Regions from separate parts of the Tuberibacillus sp. Marseille-P3662 genome, predicted to be linked through region 2. Evidence: a T-box and tRNA genes for the amino acid it is inferred to sense, from the RefSeq annotation. Region 2 holds a T-box; the other holds one or more tRNA genes.
The links. A T-box is a leader RNA that pairs with one kind of tRNA and senses whether it is charged. The one in region 2 lies ahead of leuS (leucine--tRNA ligase), so its partner is inferred to be a tRNA-Leu.

Region 1 (3,402 bases), on a different contig from region 2:
ACACATTAAATCAAGCGAGAAATCAATTACAACGACTGCTCTAAGTTGAGAGACTGTTTTATAAAAGATTGTTGCTTGAAAAAATGTTAAATGCTATGAGTTACCGGAATATACGTAGACTCCTGCGGGAACCGCGGTCAAAAAGCAACACCCCATACGAAAAGAGTCAATTGGGAAACGGATGAATCACTTTAATCTTGTTTATACTGAAGCTTAAAGATGATGATACAGTAATGGAGGGAACGTTGTGACCGAGCGGGAATCGCGAGCGTACCTTGAGAACGAACTTAAGCACATTAAACAGTGGGAAAACAGCCAGAAAAAACTTTGGTTTTGGGAACGCCTCGGCCGACTCCCTTTCAAACTTTTGGATAAGATGACACCGGCATTTATCCAAAAGAAAATCGGGCAAGCCATTGATGAGCTCAGTTATTATATTCAATCCGGCGGTCGCTATTTGATTAGCAAGAATCGAATCACGGAACGATTTAACGGAGTACAGACGCCTGATGACATTGCACGTTTACCTTTATCAAAGATGGATGCAATTGCTGAAGATTACGGCCAATCACGAGCAAAGTTTGCTACTTTTCAAGGTGCAACAACGGGTATCGGCGGCATGTTCACCCTTGCCGTCGATATCCCGGCCTTGCTCGGTTTATCGTTGAAGACCTTGCAGGAAATCGCCATTTGTTATGGTTATGACCCAGAAGATAAAAGCGAACGCATTTTCATCGTCAAATGCCTGCAGTTTGCTTCTTCTGATATTGTCGGGAAGAAAGCAATCATTGAAGAATTAAGTGACTTTCATTCCGACAATAAGGAGCAGCAAACCGCTTCTCAACTGCAGGGATGGCGTGAAGTTGTCATGACTTATCGGGATCATTTCGGATGGAAGAAACTCCTTCAACTCGTCCCTATTGCCGGGATCATTTTCGGGGCGATGGTCAATAAATCAACACTTGAAGACGTTGCTGAAGCAGGAAGAATGCTCTATAAGAAACGAAGGATTCTTGAAAGGCTAAAGAGAACTAATTAAATGCCATATTCCCTTTTTTAAATGTCTCCGGACCAGGATAGTCTCTATTCTCACAGGGGACATTACGAATACGGAGGTGAAATCATGGCTAAGGAAAAGAAGAATACGGAAGAGTTTAATGCTGAACTATACGGAATGGGACTATACGGAACAACTGCAAATATTGAAGTAGAAGGTTACAACATGTCTGGTGATATAGAGAACGCCGGACACCTCGACAAGGGCTATAAAAAAGATAAAGAACATATGGGTGCCCAAGCATCTGTGGAAAATTCCGATTCTGAAGAGTAAAAGCTAACTGGCCAAAGAGACAAGGGGGACGATTCACTCCTTGTCTCTGTAATACCCACAATATACGTAACATGCTAATATCTAGGCATTAATACAAACATATTGAATACACAATATAACAAAAATATTAGTGTTAAAATGACAATACCGATAAAGGCGAAAATAATCGTCGCTGTTGACTTTTTTCCTTCCATTACAGCAGCAACAAAAAAAGAGAAAAAGGCAAGAAAAAACGGATATCGATATTGAATACCTAATGAATGGAAAAGCCCTTCCTTAGGTTCATATGACAATTGTCGGTTTATCTCAACGAAGTACATGGAAATGATACCAAAACCGAATAAGATTAATACTATACTAATAAAACTAATAAACTTGTGCAATAGGCCCTCTATGGGCGCCCTCTTGTTATCCCGCCCAATGATTAGAATCTTTTGAATTACTTTCATTGTCATCTTTCAGCCTTCTTTTTGCTTCTAATATTTTTGGATCGGTTTTCATAATGGCAAAAATAACGATCCCTATAGCTGTTAATAAAAATATAAAGACCGGACCTGTAAGTAAGACATCCATGATAGTGATTTGCATGTTATTGTTCATGACCCAATCAATTTTGTTTGAAAAATATTTTGCGGCTTATTCCAATCTTTAAACCCTTAAAACAAAAAAAGACGCCTTTGCTTTTGCAAAAACGTCTTGATTACGCTTATAAAATAAGTGCCGATGGTGGGAGTCGAACCCACACTCCAGAGGAACACGATTTTGAGTCGTGCGCGTCTGCCAATTCCGCCACATCGGCGTATGGTGCCGAGGGGGGGACTCGAACCCCCACGGAGGAAGACCCTCCCCAGGATTTTAAGTCCTGTGCGTCTGCCAATTCCGCCACCCCGGCGTAAGTTTTATTTTCACTCCAAGGCTTGTCTATCACTTGGAGGCGGCACCCGGATTCGAACCGGGGAATAAGGGTTTTGCAGACCCCTGCCTTACCACTTGGCTATGCCGCCAAAATGGAAATTATAAGATCAAGTGGAGCGGAAGACGGGATTCGAACCCGCGACCCCCACCTTGGCAAGGTGGTGTTCTACCGCTGAACTACTTCCGCAATATGGCTGGCCCAGCTGGATTCGAACCAGCGCATCCCGGTACCAAAAACCGGTGCCTTACCGCTTGGCTATGGGCCATCATTATGGGGCGGATGATGGGGATCGAACCCACGAAATGTCGGAACCACAATCCGATGCGTTAACCACTTCGCCACATCCGCCGTGACATTAAAGTGGCAGGGGTAGTAGGAATCGAACCCACATCGGAGGTTTTGGAGACCTCTGTTCTGCCGTTAAACTATACCCCTAAGTTAGTGGTGGAGGGAGTAGGATTCGAACCTACGAACCCGAAAGGGAGCGGATTTACAGTCCGCCGCGTTTAGCCACTTCGCTATCCCTCCGTATTAAGTCAATCAATACATATTATATGATTATTATAAAAAAGTGTGAAATGCCGGCCGAGGGACTCGAACCCCCAACCTACTGATTACAAATCAGTTGCACTGCCAGATTGTGCTAGGCCGGCATTTTAAAATGGTGGCTCGAGACGGAATCGAACCGCCGACACGAGGATTTTCAGTCCACTGCTCTACCGACTGAGCTATCGAGCCATAATACTAAGCATATAAAATGGCGGGTCTGACGGGAATCGAACCCGCGATCTCCTGCGTGACAGGCAGGCATGTTAACCGCTACACCACAGACCCATATGTAAAAATAAATATTGTGGTTGCGGGGGCAGGATTCGAACCTGCGACCTTCGGGTTATGAGCCCGACGAGCTACCGAACTGCTCCACCCCGCGTCGTTACAAAGATTACGGATGATGTTATTTCTCAGAAGTTATTGTTCGTATTCACTTTTTCAATCTCGGCGTGAATACTCAGCGCTGTCTACTCGACGATGCTTTGCTTGAGTGCTCCACCCCGCGTCGTTACAAAGATTACGGATGATGTTATTTCTCAGAACTTTCTATAAATGAATGTTTGTATTCTATGGTGGAGGATGCAGGGCTCGAACCTGCGACCCC
Region 2 (3,402 bases):
TGGGGGTACAATTTATGATAAGTGGGGCGGTTTCCGTTCTGTTATAACCGGCCTTTGTATTTCAGTAACATCAGCGTTTTTGTTAGTCGCATACCACTCCACCTATTCTTACATGATGCTATTAATGGTGATTGGTTTTGGCTCAGGACTGGTTAAGCCGGCGATGTATGCCATGGCCGGCAGTATATGGCCTGATGGTGGGCGTAAGCCTTTTAATGCGATGTACGTCGCGCAAAATTTAGGTGTGGCGTTAGGGGCTTCGCTAGGCGGATTTATTGCCAGTCAATCATTCACCTTGATTTTTTTGGTCAATGGTATTTTTTATCTCAGCTTCTTTTTACTGGCGCTAACGACCTATCGACGATTGGAAGGGCGCTCAGTGGATGACGGGTACATGTATTCAAGCGTGACCGATTATGAATCGACCATTCATCATAAGCGGCATTTCATCGCTTTACTCATTCTTTGTTCGGGATTCGTGTTATGTTGGATTGGCTATGTGCAATGGCAATCGACTTTATCGTCTTATACACAAGAACTGGGAATTAGTCTCTCACACTACAGTATTTTATGGACGATTAATGGTTTTCTGATTGTGTCTTTACAACCCATTGTCAAGTTTGTAGTAGCAAAAATGAGAGATGAAAAACGGCAAATTATAACGGGGATTGTCATTTTTATGATATCTTATGCTGTTGTGACTCAAGCCGAACAGTTCAGTGGATTTGCGGCGGCTATGGTTATCTTAACAATCGGTGAGGTCTTAGTTTGGCCGGCGGTGCCGACATTGGCTCATCGTCTGGCTCCCAAAGGAAGAACCGGTTTCTACCAAGGATTTGTCAATAGCACAGGGACGGCTGGGCGTATGCTTGGGCCCCTGCTCGGTGGCGTGATCGTCGATTATTTTGGAATGAATCCGCTTTTTGTCGTCATTATTTTATTATATATCGTTGCGATCGGATCGACACTATTGTTTCACCGGTTTTCACAAAAAAATCTGGCCTACAATCAAGATGTAGGTGAGTTTCATCAAAGTTAAACGGCGGGAAAAAGCCTTGACACCGGTGTAACAATTGCATAGAATACTAAATAACATCGAAATTTGTATAATTTTAAATGGTGATGAGGAGTAGTAACGAAATGTTTTCTCAGAGAATTGGCGGTGGCTGCGAGCCAATGGATGAATCGTGAACTCGCCTCGGAGTTTTGATTGTGAGTGACTGACGTAGCAATCAACGTCTCGTCCGCGTTAAGGATCCAGAGTGAATGGCGAACTACGTCATTAACTAGGGTGGAACCGCGGGAAACAATGATTGTGATATCAACCTCTCGTCCCTAACAATATTGTTAAGGGCGGGAGGTTGATTTGTATGTTTTTGGTGATAAATACCGAAGATTATGGATGGATGCAATAAGGAGGGGCTATCATGCCATATAATCACAAGAAAATAGAGCCCAAATGGCAACATTATTGGGAAGAACAGCAAACCTTTAAAACGAATATTCACACGGACAAAGAAAAAAGTTATATTTTGGATATGTTTCCGTATCCATCAGGGGCGGGCTTACACGTCGGACATCCTGAAGGTTATACGGCAACCGATATTTTGGCGAGAATGAAGCGGATGCAAGGTTATGAAGTCCTTCATCCAATGGGGTGGGATGCATTTGGCTTACCAGCCGAGCGCTATGCGATGAAAACAGGCAATGACCCGGCCGAATTCACCCAGCATAATATTGATAATTTTCGCCGCCAAATTAAATCGCTGGGTTTATCCTATGATTGGTCTAGAGAGATTAACACAACTGATCCGAATTATTACAAATGGACACAATGGATCTTTATAAAATTATATGAAAAAGGTCTAGCTTACATCGATGAGATTCCTGTGAACTGGTGCCCAGATCTTGGAACGGTTTTGGCTAACGAAGAAGTGGTTGATGGTAAGAGTGAATGGGGCCATGAAGTGATCCAAAAGCCGATGAAACAATGGATGATGAAAATTACCGATTATGCCGATCGTCTCTTGGAAGACCTTGATGATCTTGATTGGCCGGAAAGTATCAAAGATATGCAGCGCAACTGGATCGGCCGTTCGGAAGGTGCGCAAATTCGGTTTGGTTTTGCGGATCATGATGCTTCCATTGAAGTCTTCACAACCCGACCTGATACATTATTCGGTGCCACTTACGCGGTTTTGTCACCGGAACATCCTTTGGTGGATCAGATTACGACGGCGGAACAACGATCTGACGTTGCGGCCTATCAAACGAAGGTGCAAAGAAAAAGTGAGCTTGAACGGACGGATCTTGCCAAAGAAAAAACGGGCGTATTCACTGGCGCTTACGTCGTAAACCCGATTAACGAGGAAAAATTACCGGTCTGGATCGCTGACTACGTGCTGATGAGTTATGGTACAGGGGCAATCATGGCTGTCCCGGGGCATGATGAACGTGACTATGAATTTGCGACCACATTTGATTTACCGATTCGTGAGGTTGTATCCGGTGGTGACTTAAGTCAAGAGGTTTATACCGGTGATGGTCCTCACGTTAACTCTCAATTCCTAGACGGGATGCATCAAGATGAAGCCATCGAAACTATGCTAGAGTGGCTTGAAGATCAGGGTATTGGTGAGAAGAAGGTCACGTATCGTTTGCGTGACTGGTTGTTCAGCCGCCAAAGGTACTGGGGTGAACCGATTCCAGTCATTCATTGGGAAGATGGCCAGGTTACAACGGTGCCTGAAGAAGAATTACCGCTAACCTTGCCTGAGGCTAATGAAGTTAAGTCATCTGGAACTGGGGAGTCGCCGCTTGCCAACATTGATGACTGGGTGCATGTGGTTGATCCTGAGACAGGTATAAAAGGTCGTCGGGAGACCAATACCATGCCTCAATGGGCAGGCAGCTGCTGGTACTACCTAAGGTATATTGACCCAGACAATGATACAGCTCTTGCTGACCCTGATTTGCTGAATAAATGGCTGCCGGTCGATACTTATATTGGCGGTGCTGAACACGCCGTCTTGCATTTGCTTTATGCCCGTTTCTGGCACAAGGTACTATATGACATTGGTGTTGTACCGACAAAAGAGCCGTTTCAAAAGCTGTTTAATCAAGGTATGATCCTGGGTGAAAACAGTGAGAAGATGAGTAAGTCAAAAGGCAACGTTGTTAATCCTGATGATATTGTACGAACGCACGGTGCGGATACCTTGAGAGTCTATGAAATGTTCATGGGACCTTTGGATGCCTCGATTGCTTGGTCCGAAGACGGGGTAGACGGATCGCGGCGTTTTTTGGATCGGATTTGGCGGTTGTTAGTGACTGAAGAAGACACGTTGAAAGCGAATGTTCAGGCTGATGTTGATGTCACAAATGAGTTTGAACGTCTTTATC

Region 1: it encodes a tRNA-Leu, which carries the amino acid that the T-box ahead of leuS (leucine--tRNA ligase) is inferred to sense. The anticodon was not compared.

The regions. Positions count from the first base shown of each region.
Region 1 is NZ_FXBS01000003.1:203,360-206,761, reverse strand. Features, by position in the region: gene B9Y89_RS02520 (dynamin family protein) at 1-44, shown strand, start outside; gene B9Y89_RS02515 (EcsC family protein) at 248-1,039, shown strand; gene B9Y89_RS02510 (hypothetical protein) at 1,124-1,330, shown strand; gene B9Y89_RS02505 (hypothetical protein) at 1,405-1,785, opposite strand; tRNA gene B9Y89_RS02500 (tRNA-Leu) at 2,049-2,129, opposite strand; tRNA gene B9Y89_RS02495 (tRNA-Leu) at 2,133-2,222, opposite strand; tRNA gene B9Y89_RS02490 (tRNA-Cys) at 2,260-2,334, opposite strand; tRNA gene B9Y89_RS02485 (tRNA-Gly) at 2,358-2,432, opposite strand; tRNA gene B9Y89_RS02480 (tRNA-Gln) at 2,437-2,511, opposite strand; tRNA gene B9Y89_RS02475 (tRNA-His) at 2,518-2,594, opposite strand; tRNA gene B9Y89_RS02470 (tRNA-Trp) at 2,608-2,681, opposite strand; tRNA gene B9Y89_RS02465 (tRNA-Tyr) at 2,689-2,774, opposite strand; tRNA gene B9Y89_RS02460 (tRNA-Thr) at 2,826-2,899, opposite strand; tRNA gene B9Y89_RS02455 (tRNA-Phe) at 2,909-2,984, opposite strand; tRNA gene B9Y89_RS02450 (tRNA-Asp) at 3,005-3,080, opposite strand; tRNA gene B9Y89_RS02445 (tRNA-Met) at 3,101-3,177, opposite strand; tRNA gene B9Y89_RS02440 (tRNA-Val) at 3,369-3,402, opposite strand, start outside.
Region 2 is NZ_FXBS01000006.1:256,763-260,164, forward strand. Features, by position in the region: gene B9Y89_RS09780 (MDR family MFS transporter) at 1-1,039, shown strand, start outside; T-box leader at 1,111-1,340, shown strand; gene leuS (leucine--tRNA ligase) at 1,428-3,402, shown strand, end outside.